Regions from separate parts of the Enterobacter chinensis genome, predicted to be linked through region 3. Evidence: predicted binding sites of a transcription regulator. Region 3 holds the regulator's gene; each other region holds the start of a gene.
What was found. Region 3 encodes PurR, which represses purine synthesis genes. Its sites were predicted from a motif close to CANGCAAACGTTTGCNTG; they were not measured.
Positions count from the first base shown of each region.

Region 1: a site for PurR is predicted at 2,311-2,328, ahead of cvpA (colicin V production protein). Genes of this name have one in related genera too.
Region 2: a site for PurR is predicted at 2,003-2,020, ahead of gcvT (glycine cleavage system aminomethyltransferase GcvT). Genes of this name have one in related genera too.

Region 1 covers NZ_JARDVI010000004.1:236,621-242,989, reverse strand. Annotated here, with positions in the region: gene PYW49_RS13875 (UbiX family flavin prenyltransferase) at 1-126, opposite strand, end outside; gene purF (amidophosphoribosyltransferase) at 216-1,733, opposite strand; gene cvpA (colicin V production protein) at 1,767-2,255, opposite strand; gene dedD (cell division protein DedD) at 2,421-3,119, opposite strand; gene folC (bifunctional tetrahydrofolate synthase/dihydrofolate synthase) at 3,109-4,377, opposite strand; gene accD (acetyl-CoA carboxylase, carboxyltransferase subunit beta) at 4,448-5,353, opposite strand; gene PYW49_RS13845 (DedA family protein) at 5,508-6,167, opposite strand; gene truA (tRNA pseudouridine(38-40) synthase TruA) at 6,196-6,369, opposite strand, start outside.
Region 2 covers NZ_JARDVI010000003.1:386,630-392,998, forward strand. Annotated here, with positions in the region: gene ubiH (2-octaprenyl-6-methoxyphenyl hydroxylase) at 1-466, shown strand, start outside; gene ubiI (FAD-dependent 2-octaprenylphenol hydroxylase) at 479-1,681, shown strand; gene gcvT (glycine cleavage system aminomethyltransferase GcvT) at 2,080-3,174, shown strand; gene gcvH (glycine cleavage system protein GcvH) at 3,199-3,588, shown strand; gene gcvP (aminomethyl-transferring glycine dehydrogenase) at 3,716-6,369, shown strand, end outside.
Region 3 covers NZ_JARDVI010000001.1:245,371-251,739, reverse strand. Annotated here, with positions in the region: gene rnt (ribonuclease T) at 1-52, shown strand, start outside; gene grxD (monothiol glutaredoxin 4) at 97-444, opposite strand; gene PYW49_RS01295 (C40 family peptidase) at 783-1,556, shown strand; gene sodB (superoxide dismutase [Fe]) at 1,679-2,260, shown strand; gene PYW49_RS01285 (MFS transporter) at 2,299-3,465, opposite strand; gene cydH (cytochrome bd-I oxidase subunit CydH) at 3,629-3,718, opposite strand; gene purR (HTH-type transcriptional repressor PurR) at 4,016-5,041, shown strand; gene punR (DNA-binding transcriptional activator PunR) at 5,059-5,970, opposite strand; gene punC (purine nucleoside transporter PunC) at 6,086-6,369, shown strand, end outside.

The DNA.
Region 1 (6,369 bases), on a different contig from region 3:
CTGTCGCGCCGCCTGGCTCATCACCAGATGGGTCTCGACTTCCGCCACGTTACGCAGAACCTGTAACAGACGTACGCCGTAAATCGCGCCACTGGCGCCGCTGAGCCCAACAATGAGTCGTTTCATGATTTTCGCCCTTACTGATTTCAGGGCAGACTGTGCAGGATTTTGCGGGGAGTTGCAAGTGAGGGCGAGCGCCCTCACTTGCAGAGAGATCAACCTTCGTTGTGCATCTCTAAGCTTTCGAGATCGTTCTGCAGCTGGACGGCTTTCGCATCGTCGTTGCGCAGCGAATCCAGATAGTCGAGGTACTGCTGGTCAACGTCTTTGGTCACGTAAATACCGTTAAACACGGAGCATTCAAACTGCTGAATATCCGGGTTCTCGGCGCGCACCGCGTCGATGAGATCGTTCAGATCCTGGAAAATCAGGCCGTCGGCACCGATGATCTGGCGAATTTCATCCACTTCGCGACCGTGAGCGATCAGCTCGTTAGCGGTTGGCATATCAATACCGTACACGTTCGGGAAGCGAATCTCTGGTGCCGCAGAAGCCAGGTAGACTTTCTTCGCACCCGCTTCGCGCGCCATCTCGATAATCTGCTCAGAGGTGGTACCGCGAACGATGGAGTCATCCACCAGCAGAACGTTCTTGTCGCGGAACTCGGCGCGGTTGGCGTTCAGTTTACGGCGCACGGACTTACGACGCAGCTGCTGTCCAGGCATGATAAAGGTACGGCCAACGTAGCGGTTCTTCACGAAGCCCTGGCGGTATGGCTTATCCAGAATACGGGCGATTTCCAGCGCGATATCGCAAGAGGTTTCCGGGATAGGAATGACGACGTCGATGTCGAGATCGTCCCACTCGCGGGCAATCTTCTCGCCCAGCTTGGTGCCCATGTTCACGCGCGCGCTGTAGACGGAAATCTTGTCGATGAAGGAGTCCGGGCGGGCAAAGTAAACGTATTCAAACAGGCACGGGTTGCTGACCGGGTTATCAGCACACTGGCGGGTAAACAGCTGGCCTTTCTCGGTAATGTAGACCGCTTCGCCCGGCGCAACGTCACGCAGGAACTCAAAGCCCAGGGTATCCAGCGCCACGCTTTCAGATGCAACCATATATTCGGTACGACCATCACCGAGGTCGCGCTTGCCGAGCACCAGCGGACGAATGCCGTTTGGATCGCGGAAGGCCACCATGCCGTGACCGATGATCATCGCCACGCAGGCGTACGCACCGCGGATCTGGCGGTTTGTTGCAGCGACAGCAGCAAAGACGTTGTCTGCTTCCAGCGGGTAGTGACGGAAGTTATCCAGCTCGCTGGCGAACACATTGAGCAGGATTTCAGAATCAGAGGTGGTGTTAATGTGGCGACGTTTCTCTTCGAACAGCTTTTTACGCAGCTCATGCGCGTTGGTCAGGTTGCCGTTATGAGCAAGAGTGATACCGTACGGTGAGTTGACGTAGAAAGGCTGTGCCTCAGAAGCGCTGGAACTGCCAGCAGTAGGATAACGAACGTGACCGATACCCATATTACCTTGCAGACGCTGCATATGGCGGGCTTCAAACACATCGTTTACCAGGCCATTCGCCTTGCGTAAACGGAAGCAGTTGTTTGCATCAATGGTGATGATACCCGCAGCATCCTGCCCACGGTGCTGAAGCACCGATAACGCGTCATAAATCGACTGGTTTACCGGCATGAAACCGGCGATACCGACAATACCGCACATTCGTCTTTTCCTCGTTAAGCCACATCTCAGGGTTTATGCCCTGGGCAAAAAACTCGACGAGCTTTGCAGATAGTCAAAGAACCATCTGATGATGAAGCTGAACTCTGGAATGAGCTGCGATTTCTGCCAGTCTTCGCTTTTGGAGAACCCGGTGAAGGTATCCAGGAAGAACAGGATCGCGGCCACAATCAGCACGCCTCGTAATGCCCCGAAACAGATCCCAAGCACCCTGTCCGTTCCTGACAGACCGGTTTTCTCGACCAGCTGGCCTATCACGTAATTCACGATAGCGCCAACAATCAGCGTCGCGATAAACAGCACCGCGATGGCGATTCCATTTCGGACCAGTTCATCTTCAAAGCCCGTGAACCAGACAGACAGGTAAGTGTAGTAATGACTGGCGACAAAGAAAGCACAACCCCAAGTCACCAGCGATAACGCTTCACGAACAAAGCCACGGATCAGGCTAACCAGACAGGAAAAACCAATCACCGCAATGATGGCGTAATCAATCCAGACCATATGTGTCCCACGATTTAACGCCCTGTCATCCAGTTCGGGGCGAATTCTAACAGAAAAAGAAAACGTTTGCGTAGGGATTTCCTTCCCCCGCGTAAATAAAAAAGGCGCTGAAAAAATGTTCAACGCCGTGGCTTATCGCCTCTCTCTTTAAGGAGCAGGTCGTACTTAGTTCGCGCTGTAGCTCATCACTACACCGCTCAGGCCGGAGATCTGCTTCAGCTCGCCGAGCGAACCTTTCAGCTTTTCTTTAGACGCTTCTGGCCCCACGAGAATACGGGTAATTTTACCCTGCACCGGCGTGCCAGGTGAAGTGTAAACACGATATCCCGCACTGCGCAGTTTGCCCACCACCTCATTGACTTTATCCGCATTTTTCAGCGCGCCCAGTTGCACAACATAGGCTTTACCCGTTGGGGCAGCGGCGTCTTGCTGAGTCGGTTTCGCTGGCGGAGGCGTCTCTGACGCAGCGGCAAGCTGGTCTGCCGTTTTGTCACGCTGCGGTTTCGGCTGCGGTTTGTCGACCGGCTTTGGTTTTTCTACAGGTTTAGGCTGCTCTACCGGCACAGGATCGATGTCGCTGTTGCTCGTTGCCGCCAGGCGAGACGGATCGAGCGACGGTGCTGCGGCATCGCCGGCACGAACCTCTTCCGCCGCCCCTTCCGGTGGCTGAGCAGGAAGCGCCTGCGTCGCCGCTGGCAGCATATCCGGCTCATCGCGGTCACCCGGTTTAGGGACCAGCGGAATAGCGGCAAACTCATCCTGATAATGCTTTTTCTGCCCGTCGAGCAACCCCGGGAGAATAATCACCCCGAGCGCGACCAGCACAATGGTTCCTGTTAAACGGTTCTGAAACTTACTCGCCACCGGTTCTCCCCGCGTCCATCACTTCCATGACATGTGCCACCGTGTGGAATGAACCACACACCAGCACGGTATCTTCTGGTTTAGCATCCGCCATCGCGGCATGCCAGGCCTGAGCCACGCTACTATAGATTGCGCCTTTGCCGAGATGTTCCATCAACTGCTCAGCCGTCGCGCCGCGCGGTCCCTCCAGAGGGGCACAATACCAGCTATCGACCACACTCTCCATGCAGGCCAGCGTCCCGCCGATATCTTTATCATGAAGCATACCGATAACCGCCAGCACGCGCCCGGTTTTTGGTAACGATTTGAGACGTCCCGCGAGATACGCCGCCGCATGGGGGTTGTGCGCCACATCCAGAATCAAACGCGGTGACTCGCTAACAATCTGGAAACGCCCGGGCAGAATTGCGTTCTGAATGCCGTCGCGGATCGCATGCTCGCTGACCACAAGCCCGCTCGCACGAAGTGCCGCCAGGGCGGTTGCCGCGTTAGGCTGTGGAACCTGCGGCAATGGCAGATTATCGAGCACGCCCTGTGCATCGCTAAAACACCAGCCGTTGTCATGCACTTCATACTGCCAGTCAACGCCGCGGCGCAGCAGATGCGCGCCCTTCTCGTTTGCCACGTCAGCAATAGTGTGTGGCATATCTGGCTCGCCGACCACGGCGGGCTTATTGGCCCGGAAAATACCGGCCTTCTCGCGGCCAATGCTTTCACGATCCGGCCCCAGCCAGTCGGTATGGTCCAGCGCGATGCTGGTAACCACCGCCACGTCCGCATCCACCATGTTGGTTGCATCAAGTCGTCCGCCGAGGCCAACTTCCAGAATCACTACATCCAGCTGCGCCTGCCTGAACAGCCACAGTGCCGACAGGGTGCCGTATTCGAAATAGGTTAATGAGATCTCACCGCGCGCGGCTTCAATTTCCGCGAACGACGCCGTATGCGCCGACTCCGGCAGTTCGCTGTTCTGCACGCGCACCCGCTCGGTGTAGCGTACCAGATGTGGAGAGCTGTAAACGCCTACCCTGTAACCCGCAGCCATCAGCACGGATTCCAGCGTACGGCAGGTGGTGCCTTTGCCGTTGGTACCCGCAACGGTGAACACGAAAGGTGCCGGTTTGAGCACATCAAGACGCGCGGCGACCTGGCTTACGCGCTCAAGCCCCATATCGATGGTTTTACTGTGCAGGTTTTCCAGATAAGAAAGCCACGCGGCCAGGGGCGACGTGGCTTGGGGAATGCTTTTATTTTCCATAATGCCCGGTTGTCATTAACAGATTAGAAAGCAAAAGGGCAGCGCCATCCGGCCCTGCCCTTTTCAGTTATCAGGCCTCGGGTTCCTGATCCGGTACCACCACGCCTTCGCGCGGTTCATCCGGGTTCGGCGCTGGCAGATTCATCAGCTTCGCCAGGACACTCGCCAGCTTCAGGCGCATTTCCGGACGGCGGACGATCATGTCGATGGCGCCTTTTTCGATGAGGAACTCACTGCGCTGGAAGCCAGGCGGCAGTTTTTCACGAACGGTCTGCTCGATAACACGAGGACCCGCAAAGCCGATCAGCGCTTTTGGCTCAGCGATGTTCAGATCGCCCAGCATCGCGAAGCTTGCGGAGACGCCGCCCATGGTTGGGTCAGTCAGCACGGAGATATACGGCAGACCGCGCTCCTGCATTTTCGCCAGCGCTGCAGAGGTTTTCGCCATCTGCATCAGAGACATCAACGCTTCCTGCATACGTGCTCCGCCGGAGGCAGAGAAGCAGATCAGCGGGCAGTTGTCTTCCAGCGCCTGCTCAACGGCACGCACAAAGCGCGCACCGACCACGGAGCCCATTGAGCCGCCCATAAAGGCGAACTCAAACGCAGCGGCAACAACCGGCATCTCATGCAGGGTGCCTTTCATGACGATCAGCGCATCTTTCTCGCCGGTCTCTTTCTGTGCAGAGGCCAGACGATCTTTGTATTTTTTGGAGTCGCGGAACTTCAGCACGTCTTTTGGCTCAAGCTCGCTGCCCAGTTCTACCAGAGAACCTTCGTCCAGCAGGCTATGCAGGCGGTTGCGCGCCGACATACGCATATGGTGGTCACACTTCGGACACACCTCAAGGTTGCGCTCCAGCTCTGCGCGATACAGAACCTGGCCGCAGCTATCACACTTCGTCCATACCCCTTCAGGAATGCTCGCTTTGCGCGTTGGGGTAATGTTGCTTTTAATTCGTTCAATCCAGCTCATTGATAACCTTTCTGCCTGAACCTGGTCGTATGCCAGTTTTGCTATAAGAGGCGAATAATGCCATTTTTGCCTCCAACAGACCATGAATGTTGCACATTAAAACATAACAGCCCGAAACTTTGGATAAAAAAGTGGTCGAACCGCCAGCGTGCCTTTACTTCGCTTGTTTTGCCGCCGCACGTTTGTGACGAATAATTTCGATAACGCCTGGCAGTACGGAAAGCACAATAATCGCTACAATCAGTAACTTAAGGTTTTCCTGCACGATCGGAAGATCGCCAAACAGGTAGCCTGCATAGGTAAACAGCAGTACCCAGAGCAGTGCGCCAACCACGTTATATGCCGCAAAATGACGATAGGACATATGCCCCATTCCTGCCACAAACGGTGCAAATGTGCGCACAATAGGCACAAAGCGCGCAAGGATAATGGTTTTTCCGCCATGGCGTTCATAAAACGCATGGGTTTTATCTAAATAGCTACGACGGAAAATTTTCGAATCAGGATTGCGGAAAAGCCGCTCACCGAACACGCGTCCAATCGTATAGTTGACCGCATCACCGACAATGGCGGCAATCACCATCAGCACAACCATAAGGTGCACGTTCAGGTCATTGGTGGGTAACGCAGATAACGCCCCGGCGACGAACAGCAGGGAATCTCCTGGCAGGAACGGGGTCACGACCAGACCGGTTTCACAAAACAGAATGAGGAACAGAATGGCGTAAACCCAGACGCCATACTGCGCGACCAGCTCCGCCAGGTGAACATCAATATGCAGGATGAAATCAATCAAAAAACGAATTACGTCCATATTGTCTAAGCCCTAATTGCACCTTTGTTTAGTCCGCTAAAAACAGCGGGCCCATTGGCGGTTTCGGCAGGTCAAACCGATCCGGATAGTCTACCGAGACCAGATACAACCCTTCCGCTTTCGCCGTGGCTGCCGCAAGCGTTCTGTCCTTCGCTGCCAGCAGGTCTGCAATCCAGCTCTCCGGCTGGTGTCCGGCACCCAC
Region 2 (6,369 bases), on a different contig from region 3:
AGACGAACGTTTTTGTACCGAGCTGCAAAAAGCCTTTGGCTGGCGGCTGGGGCGTATTACCCATGCCGGAAAGCGGACGGTATACCCGCTCTCGCTGACCACATCCTCGCAGTCCATCTCCCATCGCCTGGCGCTTGTCGGTAATGCTGCGCAGACGCTGCACCCCATCGCGGGTCAGGGGTTCAACCTTGGGTTACGCGACGTGATGAGTCTGGCGGAAACGCTTTCTCAGGCGTGGGGCGAGCAAAAAGACTGTGGTGCATACCCGGTGCTCAGCCATTACCAGAAGCGCCGCCAGGCGGATAAAGAGGCGACGATTGGTGTCACCGATGGCCTGGTTCATCTGTTTGCCAATCGCTGGGCGCCGCTGGTTGCGGGCCGCAACCTCGGGCTGATGGCGATGGAATTATTCATTCCGGCACGTGACGTGCTGGCGCAGCGGACCCTCGGTTGGGTCGCGCGTTAAGGAGTTATCACCGTGCAAAATGTTGATGTCGCTATCGTTGGCGGCGGAATGGTAGGACTGGCGCTGGCCTGTGGTTTACAGGGCAGCGGCCTGCGAGTAGCGGTGCTGGAGCAAAAGCAGCCCCAGCCCGTTGCCCAGGATGCACCGCCGGAACTCCGCGTCTCGGCAATAAATGCGGCCAGCGAAAAGCTGCTGACGCACCTTGGCGTCTGGTCAGATATCGTGGCGCAGCGCGCCAGCTGCTATCACGGCATGGAAGTGTGGGATAAAGACAGCTTTGGTCATATTGCGTTTGATGATGAAAGCATGGGCTATAGCCATCTGGGCCACATCATCGAAAACGCGGTGATCCACCACGCGCTGTGGCAAAAAGCGCAGTCCTGTAGCGATGTCACCCTGATGGCACCCGCGCAAATCCAGCAGGTGGCGTGGGGCGAAAACGAGGCGTTTATCACCCTGCAAAGCGGCGACATGCTGACTGCGCGTCTGGTGGTGGGGGCTGATGGCGCGAACTCCTGGCTGCGCAACAAGGCCGATATTCCGCTGACTTACTGGGATTACCGTCATCATGCTCTGGTGGCGACGATCCGTACCGAAGAGCCGCACGAGGGCGTGGCGCGGCAGATTTTCCACAACGACGGTATTCTGGCATTCCTGCCGCTTGCCGATCCTCACCTGTGCTCGATTGTCTGGTCTCTGGTGCCGGAAAAAGCCCGGCTGATGCAGGAGGCTACACCGGACGCCTTTAACCAGGCGCTGTGCGTGGCGTTTGATAACCGCCTTGGCTTGTGCACGCTTGAAAGCGAACGGCAGGTATTCCCGTTAACCGGCCGCTATGCGCGTCAGTTCGCGGCGCACCGTCTGGCGCTGGTGGGGGATGCGGCACATACCATTCATCCGCTGGCCGGGCAGGGCGTTAACCTTGGCTTTATGGACGCGGCGGAGCTGGTGGAAGAACTGCGTCGTCTGCATCGCGAAGGGAAGGACATCGGTCAGCATCTCTATCTGCGTCGCTACGAACGCAGCCGCAAGCATAGCGCGGCGATGATGCTGGCGGGCATGCAGGGCTTCCGCGAGCTGTTTGCCGGCGCCAATCCGGCGAAAAAACTGCTGCGCGACATCGGCCTCAAGCTTGCCGACACCCTTCCGGGTGTTAAGCCTCAGCTCCTTCGTCAGGCAATGGGTCTTAACGACCTCCCGGACTGGCTACGTTAATTTAGACCCCCGTCACACTTTATTTTCCCGGCCTCTGCGCCGGGGAAATTCCCTCGTTTGAAATAATCTAATTTCACTGCTTTTTTCGCATTAGATAATCTAATGTCGTGTTTTTCCCGTCACGGAAATTCGGCCCGTTTTTCCGCATGAAATATCACCATGTGCTAAATCCTGTTAGATCATTGTTAATTTTGTGCGGGTTTAATCGCATTTTTCCAGTGAATAACTCTGTAGGCTTTTTAGCGTTTTTTGGTCATAAGCTAATGTGATGACCCGTTTTACCTTATGGTTAACCGCCGATTTCGGTGGTAAGTTCAGGTTAAAGAGAACGTTTGCGTCGGTGCCTGATAACGGGGCCGATACCGGGTTTCACGGTGAATTTTTTCAACGAGGACAAGATGGCTCAACAGACTCCTTTGTACGAACAACACGTGTTATGCGGCGCCCGCATGGTGGACTTCCACGGCTGGATGATGCCGCTGCACTACGGCTCGCAGATTGATGAGCACCACGCGGTGCGCACCGATGCCGGTATGTTCGACGTGTCCCACATGACAATTGTCGATCTGCGCGGCAGCCGCACCCGGGAGTTTTTACGCTATCTGCTGGCAAACGACGTCGCCAAACTGAAGACGCCGGGTAAAGCGCTCTATACCGGCATGCTGAATGCCTCCGGCGGCGTGATTGACGACCTCATCGTCTATTACTTCACTGAAGATTTCTTCCGCCTCGTTGTAAACTCCGCCACCCGCGAAAAAGACCTCTCCTGGATCACCCAACACGCCGAACCTTATGCCATCGACATCACCGTCCGTGACGATCTGTCACTGATCGCCGTGCAGGGGCCAAACGCGCAGGCGAAAGCCGCGTCTCTGTTCAACGACGAGCAGCGTAAAGCCACCGAAGGCATGAAGCCGTTCTTCGGCGTACAGGCGGGGGATCTGTTCATCGCCACCACCGGCTACACCGGTGAAGCGGGCTACGAAATTGCGATGCCAAACGAAAAAGCTGCTGATTTCTGGCGTGCGCTGGTGGAAGCGGGCGTGAAGCCAGCGGGCCTGGGCGCGCGTGATACGCTGCGTCTGGAAGCGGGCATGAACCTCTACGGTCAGGAGATGGATGAAGGCGTCTCACCGCTGGCGGCCAATATGGGCTGGACCATCGCGTGGGAACCTGCTGAGCGTGAATTTATTGGCCGTGAAGCGCTGGAGATGCAGCGCGAGAAGGGCACTGAACAACTGGTGGGTCTGGTGATGACCGAGAAGGGCGTGCTGCGCGGTGAACTGCCTGTACGTTTTACCGATGCTGATGGCAATCCGCGTGAAGGCGTGATCACCAGCGGGTCCTTCTCTCCGACGCTGGGTTACAGTATTGCACTGGCACGCGTGCCGGCGGGCATTGGCGAAACGGCGGTGGTGCAAATCCGCAACCGCGAAATGCCGGTCAACGTGACCAAACCGATTTTTGTTCGCGCCGGTAAGCCGGTCGCCTAATCATTTTTTATCAGGAGAACTTCAATGAGCAATGTGCCAGCAGAACTGAAATACAGCAAAGAACACGAGTGGCTGCGCAAAGAGGCGGACGGCACTTACACCGTAGGGATCACCGAGCACGCGCAAGAGCTGCTGGGCGACATGGTGTTTGTTGACCTGCCTGACGTGGGCACGACCGTTAGCGCGGGCGACGACTGCGCCGTAGCGGAGTCCGTAAAAGCAGCATCCGATATCTACGCACCTGTTAGCGGTGAAATTGTCGCCATCAACGACGCGCTGAGCGACTCCCCGGAGCTGGTCAACAGCGAGCCTTATGAAGGCGGCTGGATCTTCAAGATCAAAGCCAGTGACGAATCTCAGGTCGCCGCGCTGCTGGATGCGACCGCGTACGAAGCACTACTGGAAGACGAATAACGTTGTGCCGGATGGCGCTGCGCTTATCCGGCCTACAGGTCAACGTAGGCCCGGTAAGCGTTAGCGCCACCGGGCAACAGCGTTACAGATAACTACGATTCACTGCACGTTTCAGGAACCATCGCTCATGACACAGACTTTAAGCCAGCTTGAAAACCGTGGCGCCTTCATTGAACGTCACATTGGGCCGGATGCTCAGCAACAGCAGGAGATGCTGAAGACAGTTGGCGCGGATTCATTAAACGCACTGATCGGCCAGATTGTGCCAAAAGACATCCAGCTTGCCACGCCGCCTCAGGTGGGTGAAGCTACCACGGAATTCGCCGCGCTGGCGGAGCTGAAGGCTATCGCCAGCCTGAACAAGCGCTTTAAGTCTTACATTGGCATGGGCTATACCAACGTGCAGTTGCCGCCGGTCATCCTGCGCAACATGCTGGAAAACCCGAGCTGGTATACCGCCTATACCCCGTATCAGCCAGAAGTCTCCCAGGGCCGCCTGGAAGCGCTGCTGAACTTCCAGCAGGTAACGCTGGATCTGACCGGTATGGATATCGCTTCCGCGTCTTTGCTGGATGAAGCGACCGCCGCCGCTGAAGCCATGGCGATGGCTAAGCGCGTCAGCAAGCTGAAAAATGCCAACCGCTTCTTCGTCGCGGCGGACGTACATCCGCAGACGCTGGACGTGGTGCGCACCCGTGCGGAAACCTTCGGCTTTGACGTGATTGTCGACGATGCTGACAAAGTGCTGGATCACCAGGACGTCTTCGGCGTGCTGCTTCAGCAGGTAGGTACCACCGGCGAAGTTCACGACTACAGCGCGCTGATTGCCGAGCTGAAATCCCGCAAAGTGGTTGTCAGCGTCGCCGCCGATTTTATGGCGCTGGTCCTGCTAACGGCGCCGGGCAAACAGGGCGCGGATATCGTATTCGGTTCAGCGCAGCGCTTCGGCGTGCCGATGGGCTACGGTGGCCCGCACGCGGCGTTCTTCGGCGCAAAAGATGAATTCAAACGCTCCATGCCTGGCCGTATTATCGGCGTCTCAAAAGATGCTGCCGGTAACACCGCGCTGCGCATGGCGATGCAGACTCGCGAGCAGCACATCCGCCGCGAGAAAGCGAACTCCAACATCTGTACCTCTCAGGTGCTGCTGGCAAACATCGCCAGCCTGTACGCCGTGTTCCACGGCCCGGCTGGCCTGAAACGCATTGCCAGCCGCATTCACCGTCTGGCCGATATTCTGGCCTGCGGCCTGCAGCAGAAAGGCCTTAAGCTGCGCCATGCCCACTACTTCGACACGCTGTGTGTGGAAGTGGCAGACAAAGCGGCAGTGCTGGCCCGCGCGAATGCGGCAGAGATCAACCTGCGCAGCGACATCCACAACGCCGTCGGCATTACGCTGGATGAAAGCACCACCCGTGACGATATCCTGAACCTGTTCAGCGTGCTGCTGGGTGACGCGCACGGTCTGGATATTGATGCGCTCGACAAAGAGGTCGCGCTCGACAGCCGCTCCATTCCGGAAAGCATGCTGCGTAATGATGCCATCCTGACGCACCCGGTCTTTAATCGCTATCACAGCGAAACCGAGATGATGCGTTATATGCACTCTCTGGAGCGCAAGGATCTGGCGCTGAATCAGGCGATGATCCCGCTGGGCTCCTGCACCATGAAGCTGAACGCTGCGGCAGAGATGATCCCTATCACCTGGCCTGAATTCTCCGAGCTGCACCCGTTCTGCCCGCCAGAGCAGGCGGAAGGTTATCATATGATGATCAACCAGCTTTCCGACTGGCTGGTGAAGCTGACTGGCTATGACGCGCTCTGCATGCAGCCAAACTCAGGAGCGCAGGGGGAATACGCGGGCCTGCTGGCGATCCGTCATTATCACGAAAGCCGCAACGAAGGGCACCGCGATATCTGCCTGATCCCAAGCTCCGCGCATGGCACCAACCCGGCCTCTGCCCAGATGGCGGGCATGGAAGTGGTGGTCGTGGCGTGCGATAAGAATGGCAACATCGATTTGACCGACCTGCGTGCGAAAGCCGAGCAGGCGGGCGACAAGCTTTCCTGCATCATGGTGACCTATCCGTCCACCCACGGCGTATACGAAGAGACCATCCGCGAAGTGTGTGAAGTGGTGCATCAGTTCGGCGGTCAGGTCTACCTCGACGGCGCGAACATGAACGCTCAGGTGGGCATTACCTCTCCAGGCTTTATCGGCGCAGACGTGTCGCACCTGAACCTGCACAAAACCTTCTGCATCCCGCACGGCGGTGGCGGCCCGGGCATGGGGCCTATCGGCGTGAAAGCGCACCTGGCACCGTTTGTCCCAGGCCACAGCGTTGTGCAGATTGAAGGCATGCTGACCCGTCAGGGCGCGGTCTCTGCGGCACCGTTCGGCAGCGCCTCTATTCTGCCAATCAGCTGGATGTACATCCGCATGATGGGCGCGGAAGGGCTGAAGCAGGCGAGCCAGGTGGCGATCCTGAATGCCAACTACATTGCGACTCGCCTGAAGTCTGCCTTCCCGGTGCTCTATACCGGCCGCGATGGTCGCGTGGCGCACGAGTGCATTCTGGATATTCGTCCGCTTAAAGAGCAGACCGGCATTAGCGAGCTGGATATCGCCAAGCGCCTGATCGACTACGGATTCCACGCGCCAACCATGTCGTTCCCGGTAGCGGGTACGCTGATGGTGGAGCCAACGGAGTCTGAAAGCAAAGCCGAGCTGGACCGCTTTATCGACGCGATGCTGGCCATCCGCATGGAGATTGACCGCGT
Region 3 (6,369 bases):
CTGGAAGCGTCTGGGCGGCTGGCCGCTGCCGATGGGCGACAGCGAAGAATAAAAAAAAGCGACCTTATCAGGTCGCTTTTTTATTTCCGCCGAAAATTACTCTGCGTCCGGCTCTTCAGTTTTGTACTTAGCCGCCGTTTCTTTGATCAGCTGCTGCAGTTCGCCGCGCTGATACATTTCAATCAGGATATCGCAACCGCCAACCAGTTCGCCGTCTACCCACAGCTGTGGGAAAGTCGGCCAGTTAGCGTATTTAGGCAGCTCAGCGCGGATATCCGGGTTCTGCAGGATATCAACGTAAGCAAAACGCTCACCACAGGCGGACAGCGCCTGAACTGCTTGTGCGGAGAAGCCGCAGCTTGGCAGCTTCGGAGAACCTTTCATATACAGCAGAATCGGGTTTTCAGCGATCTGTCGCTGGATTTTTTCAATAGTGGTGCTCATGTCTTGCTTCCTTTAACTTCTGTTACGGCATTCGTCTGATATTGTAGCGGTTCAGACTGGCATCGGAAAATAACATTTTTGTCACGTTTATACATTCTACCCCGAGTCACGAAAAGTTGCATTGCAAATGGTGTTTACCCCTGCGGCAGTCAGGGTTTTGCTTAGGGAGTGGGCAAATGTGCGACAGAACGATGGATTTTTTTGCACTTGCTTACGAAACACGATTGTAGATTGAAAAATGCTATTAACTTTCTGGGTTTTTATGGATTAGAATCGACGGGCTTTGTAAATCACACGCGGGTATTATTGATGACCTGCATTTATCAGGGGACTGCCCAGTGGCGCGGATAAATAAAATCTCGATCACGCTCTGTGCTTTACTGTTTACATCACTCACTTTCACGCCAGTGGCAAACGCCTCTCAGCAGGCGCGGCATTCTGCTGTACAAAAAAACCATCTGGTGAAAGCCACAGAACGTAAGAAAAAAACCACCGCTAAGAACGACAAGAAAAAAACACCCACACAGACTAAACAGACAGCTTCCAGCAAGACGAAAACCAAATCTTCCCGCACTGCCCACACCGCTAAAAATAAAACTTCGTTAACCGCCGCTAACCTCGTTACTGAAAAATGCATCACGCGTAAAGGCCACAAAGCGAAGTGCACAAAAGTCACGAAAATTGCGGAAGTGCATAAAGTGCGCGTACAGAAAGCGCAAAAAACCGCGATGAACAAACTGATGGGGCAGATTGGCAAACCTTATCACTGGGGTGGCAGTTCGCCGCGTACCGGTTTTGACTGCAGCGGCCTCGTCTATTACGCCTATAAAGATCTGGTCAAGTTCCGCATTCCTCGCACCGCCAATGAGATGTACCATCTGCGCGATGCTTCCCCGGTTGACCGTGGTGAGCTGGAAAACGGCGATCTGGTGTTCTTCCGTACTCAGGGCCGCGGTACAGCTGACCACGTTGGCGTTTATGTCGGCAACGGGAAATTCATCCAGTCACCGCGTAGCGGCCAGGATATTCAGATCACTTCACTTAGCGAAGACTACTGGGTACGTCATTACGTCGGCGCGCGTCGCGTGATGACGCCAAAAACCATTCGCTAACCCCTGCCCTGCCGCGCTCGTGGCAGGGTAAGTTCCTCTTTTGCATACCCTTTCAATTTGCTATCCTGTCCCTGTTGTCTGTGTGGTTATTGGCAACGCAAAATACAATAAGGAGAGAAGCAATGTCGTTCGAATTACCTGCACTACCGTATGCAAAAGACGCCCTGGCACCGCACATTTCTGCGGAAACCCTGGAATATCATTACGGCAAGCATCACCAGACGTACGTCACCAACCTGAACAACCTGATCAAGGGCACCGATTTTGAAGGCAAAACGCTGGAAGAGATCGTCCGCAGCTCAGAGGGTGGCGTATTTAACAACGCGGCTCAGGTGTGGAACCACACCTTCTACTGGCACTGCCTGGCACCGAATGCCGGTGGCGAACCTGCCGGTGAACTGGCTACCGCCATTAACGCCGCATTTGGCAGCTTCGCAGATTTCAAAGCGAAGTTCACCGATGCCGCTATCAAGAACTTCGGCTCTGGCTGGACGTGGCTGGTAAAAGAGGCTGATGGCAAACTGGCTATCGTTTCCACTTCTAACGCGGGTACCCCGCTGACCACCAGCGCTAAGCCGCTGATGACCGTGGACGTTTGGGAACACGCTTACTACATTGATTACCGTAACGCGCGCCCGAACTACCTGGAGCACTTCTGGGCGCTGGTTAACTGGGACTTTGTGGCGAAAAACTTCGCCGCGTAAGAGACACGCAGAAGGGTTCGCCCTTCTGCGTTTTTGGTTTATTCAGCAGCGCAGGCTGCTTCTGGCTGTTTACGACCCGACATCATCACCAGCAGCAGGCCGAGCGTGGCAATGATTGCCCCCATCACCGGCACAAAGCTGTACCCCAGTCCCCCTGAAATCACGGCCCCACCGGCCGCGGCACCGAGCGCATTACCCAGGTTGAAGGCACCAATATTGACCGAAGAAGAGAGGCCAGGCGCCTCATGCGCGACGCGCATTACGCGCATCTGCAGCGGCGGAACCACAGCAAAGGTAGCGGCACCCCATACGACCATCGCAACGGCGGCCCCATACTCATTACGTGCCAGCCATGGAATGGCGATCATGATGACAATCAGCAGAGTTAAGAAACCCTTCAGCGTCCCGCTCACGGAACGGTCGGCAAATTTCCCACCGAGATAGTTGCCAATCGAGAAGCCCACGCCAATCAGCACCAGCATTGCGGTGACAAAAAGAGGCGTCGCGTGGGTGATGTCATGCAATACCGGCGAAATATAGGTGTAAAGGGTGAACATCGCCCCAGCCCCCAGCACGGTGGTGAGCAGCGCGGAGAGCACCTGTGGGCGCATCAGCACCGACAGTTCCCGGCGCACGTCAGGACGTTCCCCCGCGCTGCCTTTCGGCAAGGAGAAGAACAGTGCCACCATCGCGAGCACGCCCAGCCCGGCCGTCGCCAGGAAGGACATACGCCAGCCAATCACTTCTCCCAGCCAGGTTGCCGCCGGCACCCCGCCAATGTTGGCAATCGTCAGGCCCATAAACATAGTCGCCACGGCGCTCGCCTGCTTGTGCTTTGGTACCACGCTTGCCGCCACAACCGACCCCAGCCCAAAGAACGCGCCGTGGTTAAGGCTTGTCAGAATGCGTGACAGCATCAGTGTGGTGTAGTCCGGCGAAATGGCGGAAAGCACGTTGCCCAGGGTGAAAATCGCCATCAGGAAAATCAGCGCATTGCGACGCGCGCGGTGCGAAAGCAGAAGCGTCATCAGCGGCGCCCCTACCATTACGCCAATAGCGTAGGCGCTGATTAACATGCCTGCAGCAGGGATCGAAACGTCCACACCCCGGGCAATAACAGGCAGTAACCCCATCGGGGAGAATTCAGTGGTGCCAATCCCAAAAGCGCCAATCGCCAGGGCCAGCAGGGGAAAATTGATTTTCATGCGTCAACTCCGGATGCCGTGTCATGTGGTGACACAGAACAAAGAAGCAGAAAGCATGACATCAATCACAAAAAATGAGAAGTTAACAAAATGGCAAAAGATTTTTGCATGAGAAGTAACAATCGGGGCGATCGGGAGGGAGAACGCTCTCCCTCCGCGTAAATCAGTGCAGCGCAGCCGTCAGACCAGCAGCGACAATCAGAGCCAGCACAATAATGGTGGTGAACAGCGAAAACTTCAGATCGGAACTCATCAATTTTTCTCCTTTTAATCCCCCCACGAAAAGTGAGCCTGCTCATTTTTGCACAGTTTACGTCAAAAATCTTCCTGGATTTAAACTGATAACCACTTTACCTCTTCCCCTTTTCATCAAGATAGGACAAAATTCCACGCTAAATTTATTAGCGTACCGGCCATTGACCCCCTCCTGACGTCCCGTGTCGTTTTCCCGGCGTGCCGCAACTCAACATTGCGAAATAAGGGTGAGAGAAGGCAAACGTTTACCTTCAAGTTTTTCAGGAGCTTAGGATATGGTCTGGAGTGACATTTAATGGCAACAATTAAAGACGTAGCAAAACGCGCAAACGTTTCCACTACAACCGTATCACATGTTATTAACAAAACCCGCTTCGTAGCGGAAGAGACGCGCAATGCCGTCTGGGCAGCGATCAAAGAGCTGCACTATTCGCCAAGTGCCGTTGCGCGTAGCCTGAAGGTTAATCACACCAAGTCCATTGGATTGCTGGCAACCAGCAGTGAAGCGGCCTATTTTGCCGAAATCATTGAAGCGGTAGAGAAAAACTGCTTCCAGAAAGGCTATACCCTGATTCTGGGCAACGCGTGGAACAGCATTGAAAAACAGCGCGCCTACCTGTCGATGATGGCGCAAAAGCGCGTTGATGGTCTGCTGGTGATGTGTTCCGAGTATCCGGAATCCGTGCTGTCGATGCTGGAAGAGTATCGCCATATTCCGATGGTGGTGATGGACTGGGGCGAAGCGCGCGCGGACTTCACCGATTCCGTCATCGATAACGCCTTTGAAGGCGGCTATATGGCCGGTCGTTACCTGATCGAACGCGGTCACCGCGAGATTGGCGTGATCCCGGGTCCGCTGGAGCGCAACACCGGCGCGGGCCGTCTGGCCGGTTTCATGAAAGCGATGGAAGAAGCGCTGATCAACGTGCCGGAAAACTGGATCGTGCAGGGTGACTTTGAGCCGGAATCGGGCTACCGCGCAATGCAGCAGATCGTCTCCCAGCAGCACCGTCCGACCGCCGTTTTCTGCGGAGGTGACATCATGGCCATGGGCGCGCTCTGCGCAGCCGATGAACTGGGTCTGCGCGTACCGCAGGATATTTCCGTGATCGGGTATGACAACGTGCGTAACGCGCGTTACTTCACGCCAGCGTTGACCACCATTCACCAGCCGAAAGATTCGCTGGGCGAAACGGCCTTCAATATGCTGATGGACAGGATCGTCAACAAACGTGAAGAGTCGCAGTCCATTGAAGTTCACCCGCGCCTTATCGAACGCCGTTCCGTAGCGGATGGTCCGTTCCGCGACTACCGTCGTTAATCGCTCTACGGGGCCAGCTACGCTGGCTCCCGTAACCATTCCCGGTTAAGCGTTTCGCTGTCTCCCAGATAATCCAGAAGCCACGCCATGGCGGGCGAGACGTCACTTTGCTGCCAGGTGAGGCAGCAGGCCGCATCCGGGAATGGATTCTCCAACGTCAGTTCAACCCATTCTCCGGTATCGATTCTGGGGCGCGCAAAATGAACGGGCACCATCGCGACGCACAGTCCGGCACTGAGGCACGTTGCCGACGATTCCCAGTCAGGTGCCACCACCCTCCGCTGGTTATCCAGCAGCCAGGTGATACGCTTGGGCAATGAACGCGAGGTATCCTCCAGCACCAGAGACGGCCAGTTGCGTAATGTATCGTCGCTCAACGGCCCTTCCATCGCCGCCAATGGATGATCGCTTGCCACCACGCACTTCCAGCTCAGCATGCCCATATCTCGGAAGGCGTACCGCCCCCCGACCGGGATCGCCTGCGTGGCGCCAATCGCCATCTCTGCCCTGCCGTCCGCCAGCGCATCCCAGACGCCGTTGAACACCTCCTGCGAGACCCGCAGCTCGACATCAGAGAAATGACGATAGAAATCGACGAGCATTTGCCGGGTGCGATCCGGCTTAACGATGTTATCCACCGCGATGGAAAGATGTCCTCGCCAGCCGTTAGCGATCTGCTGACACTGTTCACGGGTGATCTGCATTTTTTTGATAACAGAACGCCCTTCCTTTAAAAACCACGCGCCTGCGGGCGTTAATTCCACATCACGATGTCGCCGTTCAAACAGCGGAACCGCCAGCCATTCCTCAAGCTGACGCACGGTGTAGCTGATAGCCGAAGGGACGCGGTGCAACTCCTGCGCCGCACCGCTAAAGCTGCCGTTACGCGCGACAGCATCGACTACTTCAAGAGAATAATCTGACCACATTTTCTGCCTGCAAAATTTTTGAATGCACCCGCCAAATATTAGCGTTTCACAAGCGGCTTTGCACTCCCTACACTCAGCGCCAACGTACACCTGCCTCCTTAAGGAGAATAAAATAATGCAACCCAGGAAAGGTTTTTTAGTCTGGCTCGGCGGCTTAAGCGTGCTGGGCTTTTTGGCCACCGATATGTACCTGCCGGCTTTCGCCGCTATGCAGGAAGATTTGCAAACGCCTGCCGCGGCCATCAGCGCCAGCCTGAGTTTGTTCCTAGCCGGTTTTGCTTTCGCACAGCTGCTCTGGGGACCACTCTCGGATCGCTTTGGTCGTAAACCAGTATTACTGCTGGGTCTGGCCATTTTTGCCGTTGGCTGCCTGGGGATGTTATGGGTACGCGACGCCAC